Regions from separate parts of the Mesorhizobium sp. M1066 genome, predicted to be linked through region 3. Evidence: riboswitches for the same ligand, from Rfam matches in the RefSeq annotation. Region 3 holds a riboswitch; each other region holds the start of a gene.

Region 1 (4,540 bases), on a different contig from region 3:
AGGAAAGCATCGAGCCGGCGGTGGTTCCACAGCGCGTAAGCCAGAATGGTGCCTGCTCCCAGCGCGCCCAGCCAGATATTATCCCAGCGCGCCAGGCCAAGGCCGCCCATGGTCCAGAACAGCACGGAGTGGGCGGCGCGCTGATCGCCGGCAAAGACAAGATAGTTGGTCAAGGCGGTGAACATGAAGGACACGGCAAGGCCGGCAAGGATCAGCCGCTCCGGGCCTTGCCCCCTCACCCGCGCCACCAGCAGCAGCACGACACCGGCAGCCAATATGCCGCCGGTGAAGGCCGCGACCGGCAATGTCCAGATGCCGAAACTGTCGCCGAAGACGGTGATAACGGAAACCGCACCCGCGGCGGCGCCCGAGGACAGGCCGAACAGGAACGGATCGGCAAGGTCGTTGCGGGTCACCGTCTGCAGCAGCGCACCGACGACGCCGAGACCGGCCCCGACGCAGATGGCCAGGATCGTGCGCGGCAGCCGCAGGTCGACGACGATCTTGCCGACCGGCCCGGCCACGTCGTGCCCGCTGAAGCCGACTGCACGACCAAGGGAGGCAACGATGTCGGTCAGCGGGATCAGCGTCGAGCCGTAGGCGATCGACAGCAAAGCGAGAGCGGCGATCGCCGCCGCTCCCACCAGCATGGCCAGTGCAAATGCCGGATGGCGCAAGCCTGGAAATGCGTCGTGTCTGTCAGGACGCGTGCGACGCACTTCCAGGATCTTTTGTTCATGCATGTCGTTGCCCCAAAACCGCTGCGCACTTTTGGGCGACAGGCATCAAAACGCTTCCGGATGCATGGCCTTGGCGAGCTTGTCGATCGCTTCGATGTTGGCCGGGCCGGGAGTCAGTTCGGCATAGCGAAGCGCGACGAAGCGCTCGTTCTTGACCGCGTCCGTCTCTTTCATGGCCGGATGCGCCTTCAGGAAATCGAGCAGCTTCCTGTAGCCGCCACCGTCCTGGTAATCGAGCAGGATGAGGAATTGCGGATTGCGCGACGCCACCGTTTCCCAGTCCGTGTTGCCCCAGCTGGTGTCCATGTCGGCCATGATGTTGTCGCCGCCGGCGGCTGATATCATGGCGCTGGGGATGGCGAACTTGCCTGCGGTGAACGGCTTGTCCTCGCCGGAATCATAGAGGAACACCCGCGTTCCCTTGGCGCTGCCGACCTTGGCGGTGATGTCGGCGAGCCGCGTCTTCCAGCCGGAGACAAGCTTTTCAGCCTCTGTCTCCTTGCCGAAGATCTTGCCCAGTTTCTCGACGTCGCCATAGAGCAGGTCCATCGAGGCGGCGGGGCGGCTCTTGTCGAGATGGACGCAGCTTTCCGTCAGCACCAGCGTCTTGATGCCGTGCGGAGCAAGCGTGTCGGGCGTCACTTCACCACCCGGCTTCATGCCATAATACCAGCCGGCGAAGAAAAAATCGGGCTCGACCGCGACGAGGTTTTCGAGCGTCGGATATTTCGGCGCCAGTTCCGGGATCGAACCCTGCTCGGCCTTGAATTCGGGACCCACCTTGTACCATCCGGTGATGCCGGTCAGGCCGACGATCGACGGCTGCAGTTTCAGCGCGAAAGCCATCTCGGCCATGTTGAGATCCTGGATGACCGCGCGCTTCGGCGGCGCATCGAAGGTCAGCGGCTTGCCGCAGCTGTCGACGGTCACCGGGAAGGCCAGGGCTGTCGAGGCCAGCAGCGAGAAGGCAAGCGAAAAAGCAAGGCGTTTCAAGGGTTTGCTCCTGTGGACGGGATGATCGATATGGGACGGCTTCAATCAGGATGGCGGCGCGGCACGGTTCGGAACATCGAACACCGTCAGTTCGCGGTCTTCGGTCGGATGGCGCAGACGCAGCACATCGATGCCGAAAATTTCGCGAATCAGCTTTTGGGTCAGCGCTTCGCGCGGTGCGGCGAGCGCTTGCAGACGGGCATGGTTCATCACCGCCACCCTGGTGGCGAACGGTGCCACCAGCGCCAGATCGTGCAGCACCGCGATCACCGTCATCTCGAAGCCTGCCACGAGGTCGAGCAGTTCGCCGCGGGCGCGCGGGTCGAGATGGTTGGTCGGCTCGTCGAGGAACAGTATCTTTGGCTGCTGGGCGATGGCGCGGGCCAGTTGGGCGCGCTGGCGCTCGCCGCCCGACAGCGAGCCGATGGTGCGGCCAAGCAGCGGCAGCAGTCCGGTCCGGCGCAGCGCATCGACGACAATGTCACGCTCCTCGCTCCTGCGCCGTAACCGAGCGTGCGGGACCCGGCCAAGCTCGACATAGTCGATCACCGCCAGCCGCGGATCGGGCTGGTCGGTCTGGCCGACCACGGCGATATGCAGTGCCCGCTCGGCAGCCGAAATCCCGTCCAGCCGCCGCCCGCCGAGCTTCACCTCGCCGGAACTTGGCCGCAGCATGCCCGACAGCATGCGCAGCAGCGTCGTCTTGCCGGCGCCGTTGGGACCGATGATGGCTAGGCGATCGCCAGCGGCCACCGAGAAGCTGACCGCCTGAACCAGATCCCGCCCATTGGCCATGGCGCAGAGGTCATGTGCTTCGAGAAGCGCTACGGTCATCGGCTGCCCGCCAGATTGCCGGGATGGCAAAGCGTGCACACGATGATGCGATGATCGATAGAGCCGTCCAACTTTCCGTCACTTTCCAAAACTGGCGACGGAAGGAAGCTGGCGAAGCGGCCGACAAGACCGGGATTCGCGTTTCCTCCCGGCACACCCCGTCCGGTCAACTCAGTGATGGCAGGTCTCCTGGCTCGCGGGTCGTTGCGCCATCCTGCCTTCCCAGCCTTGCCGGCCAGTGGCATTCACGGATTTTGCTCGCCGCTTACAGTTGCGGGGGCAGCCACGGCCTCGACCCCTGGGGATCTCACCGTGTTCCCTTTTCACCCCTCGCCTTTCGACTCGGGGACCATCACCGCTTCAGCGTAGATTTCCCCCAATCGCTTCGCAATGGATTTCTCGGACGGAGTGGTGGACCGGCTAGGGGAAACATGCATTTCACGCTCTCGATATGTAATAATATTACGCATTTAGAGGATGCCGCCTGGCGCTGTCAAGCGAAGCCTGCCGAATTTGGCTCGTCGGCGGCAAGGGGCGCTCGACCGCTGTGCCATATCGGTGTGCGACTGTGACGGGATCGGTTCGATTGCGCGGGATGCGCAATTTCGATCAAACTGGCCGCGCCAGGAAACGGCAGGATGATCTGGCCAATGCGAGGAGCAAAATGAACCCGACCGAGAAAGCGCTGTGGTTCGTCGAAAGTCATCTGCCGGAGGCGATCTCGCTTGACGATATCGCGCAAAGCAGCGGCGTGTCGCGTTTTCATGTGACGCGGGCTTTCGGCGCTGCCACGGGCCGCTCGGTGATGGGCTACATGCGCTCACGCCGGCTCACCGAGGCGGCGCGCAAGCTGGCCGGCGGGGCGCCCGACATTCTCTCCGTCGCGCTCGACGCCGGCTACAACTCGCATGAGGCGTTCACCCGTGCCTTCCGCGATCAGTTCGGCACCACGCCGGAACTGGTGCGCGCGCAAGGCACACTCGACAAGCTCGACCTCGTGGAGCCGATCCTGATGGACCAGTCCTTCCTCACCAATCTCGAACCACCGCGTTTCGAGACCAGCCGGCCGTTCCTGATCGCCGGCCTCGGCGAACGCTACAGCTGCGAAACCAGCGCCGCCATTCCGATGCAATGGCAGCGCTTCGGCCCCTATATCGGCAACATTCCGGGCGAGACCGGCGATGTCGCCTATGGCGTCTGCGTCAACGGCGACGATGCCGGCAATTTCGACTACATCGCCGGCGTCGAAGTGTCTGATTTTTCCGACCTGCCGAGGGAATTCAGCCGGGTGCGGGTGCCGGCGCAGAAATATGCGGTCTTTGCCCACCGCGAACACATCTCGACCATCCGCCGCACGGTCAATACGATCTGGAACAAATGGCTGCCGGCTTCCGGCCACGAGATATCGGATGCGCCGGAATTCGAACGCTACGGCCCTGAGTTCGACCCACGCAGCGGCAATGGCGGGCTGGAGATCTGGATACCGGTGAAGGCGTAGTCGGTCAGGCCATCGGCAGCGCCGGCCAGCGATCGACTATCCCGCCGCCGGAAAACACAGCGATCGACCCGAACTGCTGCAGCACGGCTTCGCTCTGCGTCGGCCTTAGAAACGCGTAGTCGCCGGGTTTTGCGGTCGCGTCGGCGGGCAAGCCCATGAATTGCTGGTTGGAGGACAGGCCGAGCAGCCCGTTCGCCTTCATGCCTTCGGGGAAGACGGGCTCGGCCATCCACTTGCCGCCATAGAGATAGCAGCCCTTGCGCGGGAAGCGGCCGAGCGCCTGCAGCAGGCGGGTGACGGCCGGCGGGCCAGGCAGCATCGGCTCGACCATTTTCAAGATCGGCGTGGCGATGAAGGCCGCCGGCTGGAAGCCGTCGAGGCCTGGCGTATCGAAATCACTGGGCAGCACGAAGGCCGAGCCCATCGAGACCTCGTTGGCCATGCCGCCATGATGAAGCAGCGCGGTCTTGCTGCC
Region 2 (4,540 bases), on a different contig from region 3:
AGCGCTTCAAAAAGTGCGTCGATCGGCGCGACATCGGCGGCCAGCAGCATCGAGCGGTAGAACAGGATGGGGATGATAGGAGCGTTGACGTTGTCAGCGTCGAGTTCCGTCACACCCCCCTCTGTCCTGCCGGACATCTCCCCCGCAAGGGGGAAGATTGCGCTATCATTGGAGATTTCGCCAATTGTCGAGGTTGCGGACGCGTCAGCTTCTAATGAAACGGGAAAAGAGCCGGCTTTGATGAAGTCCGATCTCCCCCCTTGCGGGGGAGATGTCCGGCAGGACAGAGGGGGGCGTGAAGGATCACCAACGACCCCGAGTCCTGGCTCATAAAACCCGGCTTTCGGCACTGGAACCGGCTCTGTAACAACCGCATCCTGCCCCGCCAGCCGCGCCAATCTCCGCACCAGCGCGCTCATATTCGCCGGGCCGCCCTCGCGGAAATAGTCGAGCAGGCCATCGAGCTCCTCGCGCGGCAGCGTCGAGGCTTCGATCAGGCGCAGATCCTCGTCGCGGCATTCGCCGGGCAGCAGCGCCAGCTTTATGCCGTGTGCGCGGGCGGTCGAGGCAAGCTGGTCGCAGCCGTAGCGCCACCAGTCGTAGCCGCCGAGGATGCGCACGAGGATGATTTTGGCGTGGCGGGCGACGCTGTCGACCCAGAGGTCGACGGACATCGGATGGCGCAAGTCGCGAAGAGCAGCCAGCCGCATCGAGGGCAGGTGTTCCGCATCGGCCTTCCAGGCTGCCGCCAGTCCGGCGAGATCGCTGTCGGTGAAGGACAGGGCCACGATATCCGCCGGCGTCTGCCGCAGATCGACCGGCTCGGCGAGGTCGTCGAGCGAGGCGGATGTCGTGGTGAGGATGTGCATCGCAACCCGTGTCCGAGATCAGCCGGCGAGTATACGCTCGATCGCCGGGCGGTTCAGCCCCTTCAGGCCGATGACGACGAGGCGCGAACGGCGGTCGTCCTGCGCCGTCCAGGCGCGGTCATAGTAATGATTGACGCGCGGCCCGACAGCCTGCAGCAAGAGCCGCATCGGCTTGCCACCGACCTCGACGAAGCCTTTTACACGCAGCACGTTCTCTTCTTCGGCGACGGTGGCGACGCGCTTTGCCAACTCGTCCGGATTGGCGATCGAGGCAATGTCGACGATGAAGGTGTCGAAGTCGTCATGCTCATGGTCGAATGCGCCGTCATGGTGGGACTTGCGGTTTTCGATGTCGTCCTCGACGGCGAGACCGAGCCCGAGCAGCACCGAGGGATCGACCTTGCCATGCGACGTCGGCACGATCTTCACCGCGCGGGCGGAATGTTCGTTGATGATGGCGTTGGCGCGGGCGGTGCCGGCGGCGTCCATCAGGTCGCTCTTCGACAGGATGATCAGGTCGGCGCAGGCGATCTGATCCTCGAACACTTCTTCCACCGGATCGTCATGGTCGAGCGTCTCGTCCCCGGCGCGCTGCGCCTGCAAGGCGTCCATGTCGTTGGCGACGCGGCCTTCGGCCAGCGCCGGGCCGTCGACCACGGCGATGACGCCATCGACTGTGACGCGGCTCTTCACGCTCGGCCACTGGAAGGCCTGGACCAGCGGCTTGGGCAGCGCCAGGCCCGAGGTTTCGATCAGGATATGGTCGACCCTCGGCGTCAGCGACAGGATCTTGTCAAGCGCCGGCACGAAATCGTCGGCGACGGTGCAGCAGATGCAGCCATTGGCCAGTTCGACGATGTTTTCCTCCGGGCAGGTGTCGATGCCGCAGCCCTTCAAAATCTCGCCGTCGATGCCGATGTCGCCGAATTCGTTGACGATGATGGCAATGCGTTTGCCGCCGGCGTTTTCCAGGAGATGGCGGACCAGCGTCGTCTTGCCGGCGCCGAGGAAGCCGGTGACGACGGTGCAGGGAACGCGCGAGACGGAAGCAGTCATGGTCAATCCTTCAGCAGGTCTAGGGGAGGGATGCGGGCAACGAGGCCGCGCTTCAGGCTATCGGGACGGCCACGCCACGGGATCAGGCCGTCGGTCGAGGTGGCGAAAAGCTTGGCACCCGTGATGAGGTCGGCGCCGCTGGTCGCTGTCAGGTCGCCGAAGACATAACTCCAGCAACCGTCGCGCAGGATGGCGGCGCTCAGGCGGCGCTTGCAATTGCCGAGGCATTCGACGCTGCGGATGCGGATGTTATCGCCAGATGCGGCGCGGCGCGTGTCGTCCGCCAGCAATTCGCCGGCGCGGGGATGAGCGTCGGCGCCGGTCTCATCGCGGCAGGAGGCGCAGACGATGATGGTGACGCCGGCCAAGGCATCATCATGGCCGGACGAAATATCCGCTGTGCCAGCCGAAAAACTGCTGTCGTGGTCCAAAGATCGGGCTCCTTGCCCGGAAACCCGCCGGGCGATCGGATTCTAAAGTCGCAGACGGCAGGTCTCCTGGCTCGCGGGTCATCGCCTTGGTAGCCGCCTTCCCGGGAACTCCCCAGTGGCTTTCGGCCTTGGCTCTTCGCTTACAGTTGCGGGGACAGCCGCGGATTTGGGATTTTGCCCCGCACCGCATTCCCTCTTAGCTCTTGCCGTTGCGGGCAAGAGACCATCTGAACCGGATTTAGGCTTTTGCGGGCAGCGGTGTCAACGCAACGCAGGGGCAATCTGAAATCAGGGGCGGGGACGCTTCACTACCACTGACCGCTCTTCGCGAATGCCATCTTCGTTGTTGGAATCAGGAAAAGCTGTAACGAAAGCCGTCAGAAGGATATCTCCATCTTGCCGGTCCAGCCATCCGGCGCTGTCACCCACATCGAAGTAAATGCCATCAACTTTGAAGCCAAATGTGTCTCCAGCAGGTCTAGGGTAGCGTTTTCGGATTGCCTGCGCATGTACGTCCCATGAAAAGGACGAAATCCTATCGAGGCACTCCTGCACCTCTTGGGTCAGCCTGGCTTTGATATCCATTGTTTATCCGCTAGCCTGTGTACGTTGGCTCAATTGTTATCTCCCGGCAACGCAAGGATGACCTGACGCAGCGCCTGGTACCCGTCGCCGTGGTGCCAGTCCTGATCAACGAGGAGCTCTTGACCTTCCGGCCAAGTTTCGTTGTCCAGGAGAATTTCGTTGCCGACCAGTGCTCCGCCATAGCTCGCCAGGAATATCCGGATGAAATGACTGCCAGGGCGAACCTTAGCCGTGAACAGTTTTTTCAAGCGGGCATAAAACGCTGGATATGTCCGGTTGAGAGTGCATTCCACTGCAGCCTGTGTGATCACAGGTCCACCGTAGATCTTCCAGCCAGCATCATTCCGTTGCCAGAATGCAATCTCGGCTTGCATGTTCTCGCAAACATGCTCCGCAAGGCCCTCGATCAGCACATGAAATACACCGATCAGGAATTTTCCGAATGCTTGGAAAATCGCCTGTTCACGCGTGTCGCCCAGTCCAACAAAAGATTCGATGACCGGCTGAGTGCCTAGCAACGGTGAGAAGACGTAGATTTCGAGAACAAGCCTGCGACCCGAGCCTGACGGCTCCTTGTCGAAAACTTGGGCTTCAAAGCGCAGGTCTTCCAGTTCAATCCTGACATCGTTCTGTCCACGGATGGCGCTGATCCCATGCGCAATCAACGCTTCGTGAATCAGGTCGAGAACCTCTTGCGATGCCATCATTGAACCTAGGCCGACAAAACTCCCTCAAACGGCTGCAGCCGACGGCTGATGTCAAGAGCGCCCGTCGCTGATCACGCTCAGCAGCGCCGGACCCAAATCCCCGGCAGGCGTCACTTCGATGCGTTCGAGACCGAGCCAGCCCTGCATCTGCTTCAATTCCTCGAACAGCTCTGCAGCGGTTTCAGGCGGCGCGCCAGCCTCCGCATAGGCCGCATGGACGCGCAGCACGCTGGCCGGACGGTCGGCCTTGAGGTCGACGCGTGCCACGATCCTGTCGCCGAGCAGGAACGGCAGGACATAATAGCCGTATTGCCGCTTGTCGGCCGGCGTGTAGATTTCGATGCGGTAGTGGAAGTCGAACAGCCGCTCGGTGCGCGAACGCTCGAAGACGACCGGATCGAAGGGTGCCAGCAGGGCGCGGGCCCCGACTTTGCGCGGCAGGCGGGCATCCCGGTGAAGATAGGCCGGCTTGTCCCAGCCTTCGACACGCACCGGCAGCAACTCGCCCGTTTCAACCAGTTCCTCCAACCGGCCTTTCATATCGGCCGGCGACAGGCGGAAATAATCGCGCAAATCGCCTGAAGTGCCCACGCCGTGGGCGCGGGCGGAAATGCGCAGCAATTCGCGGTGCGCGTCCTCAGGCGTCGGCACCGGGAGGTCGAGGACCGCCTGCGGCAGCACGCGCTCGGGCAGATCATAGAAACGCTCGAACCCGCGACGGTGCGCCGTGGTGATGCGGCCGGCCCAGAACAGCCATTCGAAGGCGTGCTTGGCATGGCTCCAGCCCCACCAGCCGCCCGAGCCTTTCTGGCCCTCCAGCGCGGAAGCGGCGATCGGGCCGCGCTCGGCGACCTGACGGTAGATCTCTTCGATATAGGAAGCGTGTTCGCGG
Region 3 (4,540 bases):
ATGATCTCTTCCGGGCGGCGCGCACAGTTGACGAAGCCGACATCTGTCCATGGCGCGCAGTCGTTCAACCAGCGCAGCATCGACATCATCGGCGTCACGCCGGAGCCGGCCGAAATGAACAGATATTTGGCCGCCGGGTGGCTGTGCAGCGAAAAGTCGCCGGTCGGCCCATAGGCCTTGACGTGCGAACCGGGCGTCAGTTGGTCGAACATCCAGCGCGTACCGGTGCTGCCCGCCTGCGCCTTGACCGTCACCGCGATCGAGAACGGCCGCGACGGCGAGGACGACAGCGTGTAGGTGCGCATCAGCGGCCCGTCCGATGTCGGCAGTTCCAGCGTCACGAACTGGCCCGGCTTGTAGCGGAACCAGGTCTGGTTGTCGGAGCGGAAGGTGAAGGTCTTCACGTCAGGCGCTTCGTCACTGACGCCGATCACTTCCAGCACCTGCAGCCTGTCGTTCCAGGGCGTCATCTGGTCGAGATGGCGATAGAGGCCAAGGTCCGTCATCGCATTCATCCTCTGTCCCCTGGGCTAGGCGACGCTGCGCAGGGCCGGCCGGTCGCCTTCTGCGAGGCGCGGTCCGATGAACGACGCGTACCACTCGACGAACTGGATCACGCCGCCCTCATGCAGCTCCGAATAGGGGCCTGGTTCGTAGGCCGGCGACAAGATGCCGAAGGCGTTTTCCTCGACGATGCGGCGGTCCTGATCGTTGGTCTCGGTCCAGACATGGGTAAGCTCAGCGAGATCGTAGTCGACGCCTTCGACCGCATCCTTGTGGACGAGCCATTTTGTCGTCACCGCGGTTTCCGTGGCACTGATCGGCAGCACGCGGAAGGTGACGGCGTGGTCGCCGAGGATATGGTTCCAGGTCGTCGGATAGTGATAGAGCAGCAAGGAGCCGATGCGGTCGGTTGAAACGCTGTCGGACAGGTTCTTCTGGACTGCCCGTTTTCCCGTCATGGTGTAGCTGACGGCATCGCGCAGCAGGGGCGCGCGGGTGGCGCGGTACTGCCCTGCCGGATCGATGCGGAATTTGCTCGGCAGGCCTGATGCCTCGCATTTGGCCCAGTGCGCGACCATTTCAGGGTCGCTGTCGGCGCCGTTGACGCCGGTCACGGTCGGAGCCTCGGGGAAGGTCTTGCACAGCTCAGGATGATTGGCGGCGCAGTGATAGCACTCGCGGTTGTTTTCCCAGACCAGCTTCCAGTTGCCCTTCTCGACGATCGTGCTCTCGAAGGCGATCTTTGCTTCACGCAACCGGTGCGGCAAAAGATAGGGTTCGATCATCGCCCGCATCGGCGCGAAATCCGCCGGTTCCTTGGCCAGGCAGATGAAGATGTAGCCGCCGACGCTCTCGCAGGCGACCGGCTTCAGGCTGAAATCACTCTTGTCGAAACCGTCGGCCATCTGGCGGGCAAACAGCAGGCGGCCGTCCAGCTCATAGGTCCACTGATGATACGGACAGACGAGCTTTGCCGCCGTACCCTTCTCCGCGTTGCACACGCGGCTGCCGCGATGGCGGCAGGAATTGTGGAAGGCGTTGATCTTGCCGTGCTGGTCGCGGACAAGGACGACCGGGTAGTCGCCGATCTGCACGGTGATGTAGCTGCCCGGCTTCGGCAGTTCGCAATCATGGCCGATGAACAGCCAGTCGCGATACCAGATCAGCTCCATGTCGAGCTTGAAGTAGTCCGGATCGGTGTAAAAGGGCTGCTCCAGCGAAAAGCCTTGCCGGCGCCCCTTCAGGAGCCTCAGCATGTCGTTGCGGGTATCCATGTCCTGTCCTCGTTTCTAAGGACTGAACTGGTGGTGATGGAGGAAGGATTGAAACGCAGGCCGGCTAGGTGCCAGACATGCGCTATCCACCTCTTGACCGCCCACCGCGATCAGTCGAGTCTAACAATCTCGGGCTGGTTTCCGGGCTCTGGAGTTGTCCTTGCGGACCATCGCGACACCTTCCCAGGCAGTTGCCCAGTGGTCTCCCGTTGCGACTTGAACTCCACCACCGTTGCGGGGGCAGCGCCGGATTCTGACCGGCTTCCCAATTCTCCGCCTCGTCGTCACGAAGCGGCACCTGAGATGGTATGATCTAACCACGATCGGGGGCGCGCCGTCGGCATGAAAACGACATCGTATCCATGCGGCGCGACACGGCATGCGAACGTTCCCGCAGACCGTCGCGGGCTGAAATCCACCTCCCGGATGGCCATTTTGCCGGCTGCGATATCCCCGAATCGGATCCCTTGGCGGGGTCAAAAAAGGTTAACGGTTTCGAAAAGTGACTATTAGCTTGCTCTAAAATCGAACCGAACGGTTCGTTTCTGTTGACGGTGCGTGCAGGACGGTGTGAACGCTGGGCCTTTGAAACAGTCAGTGATCCGTTAGGTGGTTAAACCTAACACGCTGATATAAAGAAGAAAAATCTATCTCTAGACTCCCTTGGCACAATTTCAAGGTGTAGATTCATGGTCCACACGAAACAACTTCGTGATTGGAAAAGACGGGGCTGCCCTCCCACATCGGGGCTGTCCGAACGACGCGATTTCATTTCCAAAGACACGCCGCTAGACGGACGGAAAAAAGACGATACTGGAGTACCAAAAATGAAAAAGATCATTCTCACTGCCGCAGCCCTTCTGGCCATTTCCGGCAGCGCCTTCGCTGGTAGCGACCACTACGGTTCGAACGCCGCGGCAGCCACTGCTGTCGACAGCTCGTACACCGCTTCGACCAAGAAGTCGGAACCGGCTGCTCAGGCGCCTGCCCAGGGTGCTGACCGCAACCTCTTCGGCAACAACTAACAGCCGATTCCCAGTCGACGGCGGGCTCGCCCGCCGCCATGGCGAAATTCAGACATTCAGGAGTATTTAAGATGAACAAGATCCTCATTGCCGCCGCCGTTCTGGCCATCTCCGGCAGCGCTTTCGCCGGCAGCGACAACTACGGTTCGAACGGCTCCAACCAGCCTGCCGCCGCAGTGGACCAGTCGTACACGGCTTCCACCAAGACCTCGGAACCGGCTGCCCAGACGCCCGCTCAGGGCAGCGACCGTAACCTCTTCGGTCGCTAACAGCCAATTTCGCAAGCGACGGCAGCTGTGTCTGCCGTCCTGGCGAAATCCAGAATTCAGGAGATTAAAATGAACAAGATCCTTATTGCTGCCGCCGCCGTTCTGGCCATCACCGGCAGCGCGTTCGCCGGCAGCGACAACTTTGGCTCCAATGGCGCCAGTCAGCCTGCGGTTACTTCGGTTGACAGCGCGCATACGAGCTCGGTCCGCAACAGCGGTGGCCTCGTCGAGAAGCTGCTCAATTCGTCGGGCGACGTGGAGAAGTCCGCCCCTCAGGGCAGCGACCGGAATCTCTTCGGCCGTTAACAGCCGAAGCTAATCTTCAACAAAAGAGCGGCGGGGCTAGCCCGCCGCTCTTTTTGCGTCCAAGACGCGGTCCTGCCTCAGGCCGCCTTCGCTTCAGCCTCATGAAGGGCAAACGACCGTCCGTCAGCGTCGAAGATATGCAGGTCCTCGCCATTGGCGCTCAGCCGCAATGTCGAGCCGCGCTTGACCTCGACATTGCCGGGCAGCTTGGTCACCAGCGGCAGGTCGGCGCGACCGATGTCGACATAGACTAGCTGAACCTCGCCGAGCTGCTCGAGATAGTCGACCGTCCCCTCGAACAGATAGTCAGCGCCGCTGGCGATGATCAGGTCCTCCGGCCGCACGCCAAAGCTCACCGCAGCACCCTTCGCCGAAGCAGGCGTTGCGATCGGCACGGTTGCCTTGCGTCCGCCGACATGGCTGACGACGGTCGAATTGCCTGACTTGTCGATGGTCGCGGGCAGGATGTTCATGGCCGGCGAGCCGATGAACTGGGCAACGAACAGATTGCCTGGCTTCTTGTAGAGATCCATCGGCGTGCCGACCTGCTCGATATGGCCGTCCTTGAGCACCACGATGCGGTCGGCCAGCGTCATCGCCTCGACCTGATCGTGGGTGACGTAGATCATGGTCGTGTTGGGCATCGATTCCTTGAGCTTGGCGATTTCGATGCGGGTGGCGACGCGAAGCGCCGCGTCGAGGTTCGAAAGCGGCTCGTCGAACAGGAACACCTTGGGATTGCGCACGATGGCGCGGCCGATGGCGACGCGCTGGCGCTGGCCGCCGGACATCGCCTTGGGCAGGCGGTCGAGATATTTGGTCAGCTGCAGGATCTCGGCGGCCTGACGCACGCGGCGGTCGATCTCGGCCTTGTTCTCTTTGCCGATCTTCATCGAGAACGCCATGTTGTCGTAGACAGTCATGTGCGGGTAGAGCGCGTAGGACTGGAACACCATGGCGATGCCCCGCTTCGACGGCGGCACGTCGTTCACCACTTCGCCGGCTATTCTAAGCTCGCCGGAGGTGATTTCCTCGAGCCCGGCGATCGATCTCAGCAATGTCGACTTGCCGCAGCCCGACGGGCCGACGAAGACGATGAACTCGCCCGACTTGATATCGAGGTCGATGCCATGGAGAATGTTCAGATTGCCGTAGGACTTCT

What was found. A riboswitch is a leader RNA that binds a small molecule or an ion and turns the genes downstream of it on or off. The one in region 3 is predicted to bind cobalamin.
Region 1: it holds a riboswitch for cobalamin, as region 3 does, so the genes downstream of both, NKH52_RS29055 (ABC transporter ATP-binding protein) here and NKH52_RS23375 (aromatic ring-hydroxylating oxygenase subunit alpha) in region 3, are expected to answer to the same signal.
Region 2: it holds a riboswitch for cobalamin, as region 3 does, so the genes downstream of both, NKH52_RS21585 (DUF1636 family protein) here and NKH52_RS23375 (aromatic ring-hydroxylating oxygenase subunit alpha) in region 3, are expected to answer to the same signal.

The regions. Positions count from the first base shown of each region.
Region 1 is NZ_JAMYMR010000037.1:20,656-25,195, reverse strand. It holds gene NKH52_RS29065 (FecCD family ABC transporter permease) at 1-650, opposite strand, end outside; gene NKH52_RS29060 (ABC transporter substrate-binding protein) at 786-1,733, opposite strand; gene NKH52_RS29055 (ABC transporter ATP-binding protein) at 1,779-2,567, opposite strand; cobalamin riboswitch at 2,730-2,936, opposite strand; gene NKH52_RS29050 (AraC family transcriptional regulator) at 3,232-4,065, shown strand; gene NKH52_RS29045 (DSD1 family PLP-dependent enzyme) at 4,070-4,540, opposite strand, start outside.
Region 2 is NZ_JAMYMR010000018.1:91,975-96,514, forward strand. It holds gene NKH52_RS21575 (cobaltochelatase subunit CobN) at 1-869, opposite strand, end outside; gene cobW (cobalamin biosynthesis protein CobW) at 888-1,925, opposite strand; gene NKH52_RS21585 (DUF1636 family protein) at 1,928-2,356, opposite strand; cobalamin riboswitch at 2,396-2,599, opposite strand; gene NKH52_RS21590 (hypothetical protein) at 2,645-2,941, opposite strand; gene NKH52_RS21595 (DUF6348 family protein) at 2,971-3,648, opposite strand; gene NKH52_RS21600 (winged helix-turn-helix domain-containing protein) at 3,700-4,540, opposite strand, start outside.
Region 3 is NZ_JAMYMR010000022.1:12,564-17,103, reverse strand. It holds gene NKH52_RS23380 (FAD-binding oxidoreductase) at 1-506, opposite strand, end outside; gene NKH52_RS23375 (aromatic ring-hydroxylating oxygenase subunit alpha) at 531-1,778, opposite strand; cobalamin riboswitch at 1,894-2,095, opposite strand; gene NKH52_RS23370 (DUF680 domain-containing protein) at 2,606-2,803, shown strand; gene NKH52_RS23365 (DUF680 domain-containing protein) at 2,875-3,072, shown strand; gene NKH52_RS23360 (DUF680 domain-containing protein) at 3,142-3,378, shown strand; gene NKH52_RS23355 (ABC transporter ATP-binding protein) at 3,456-4,540, opposite strand, start outside.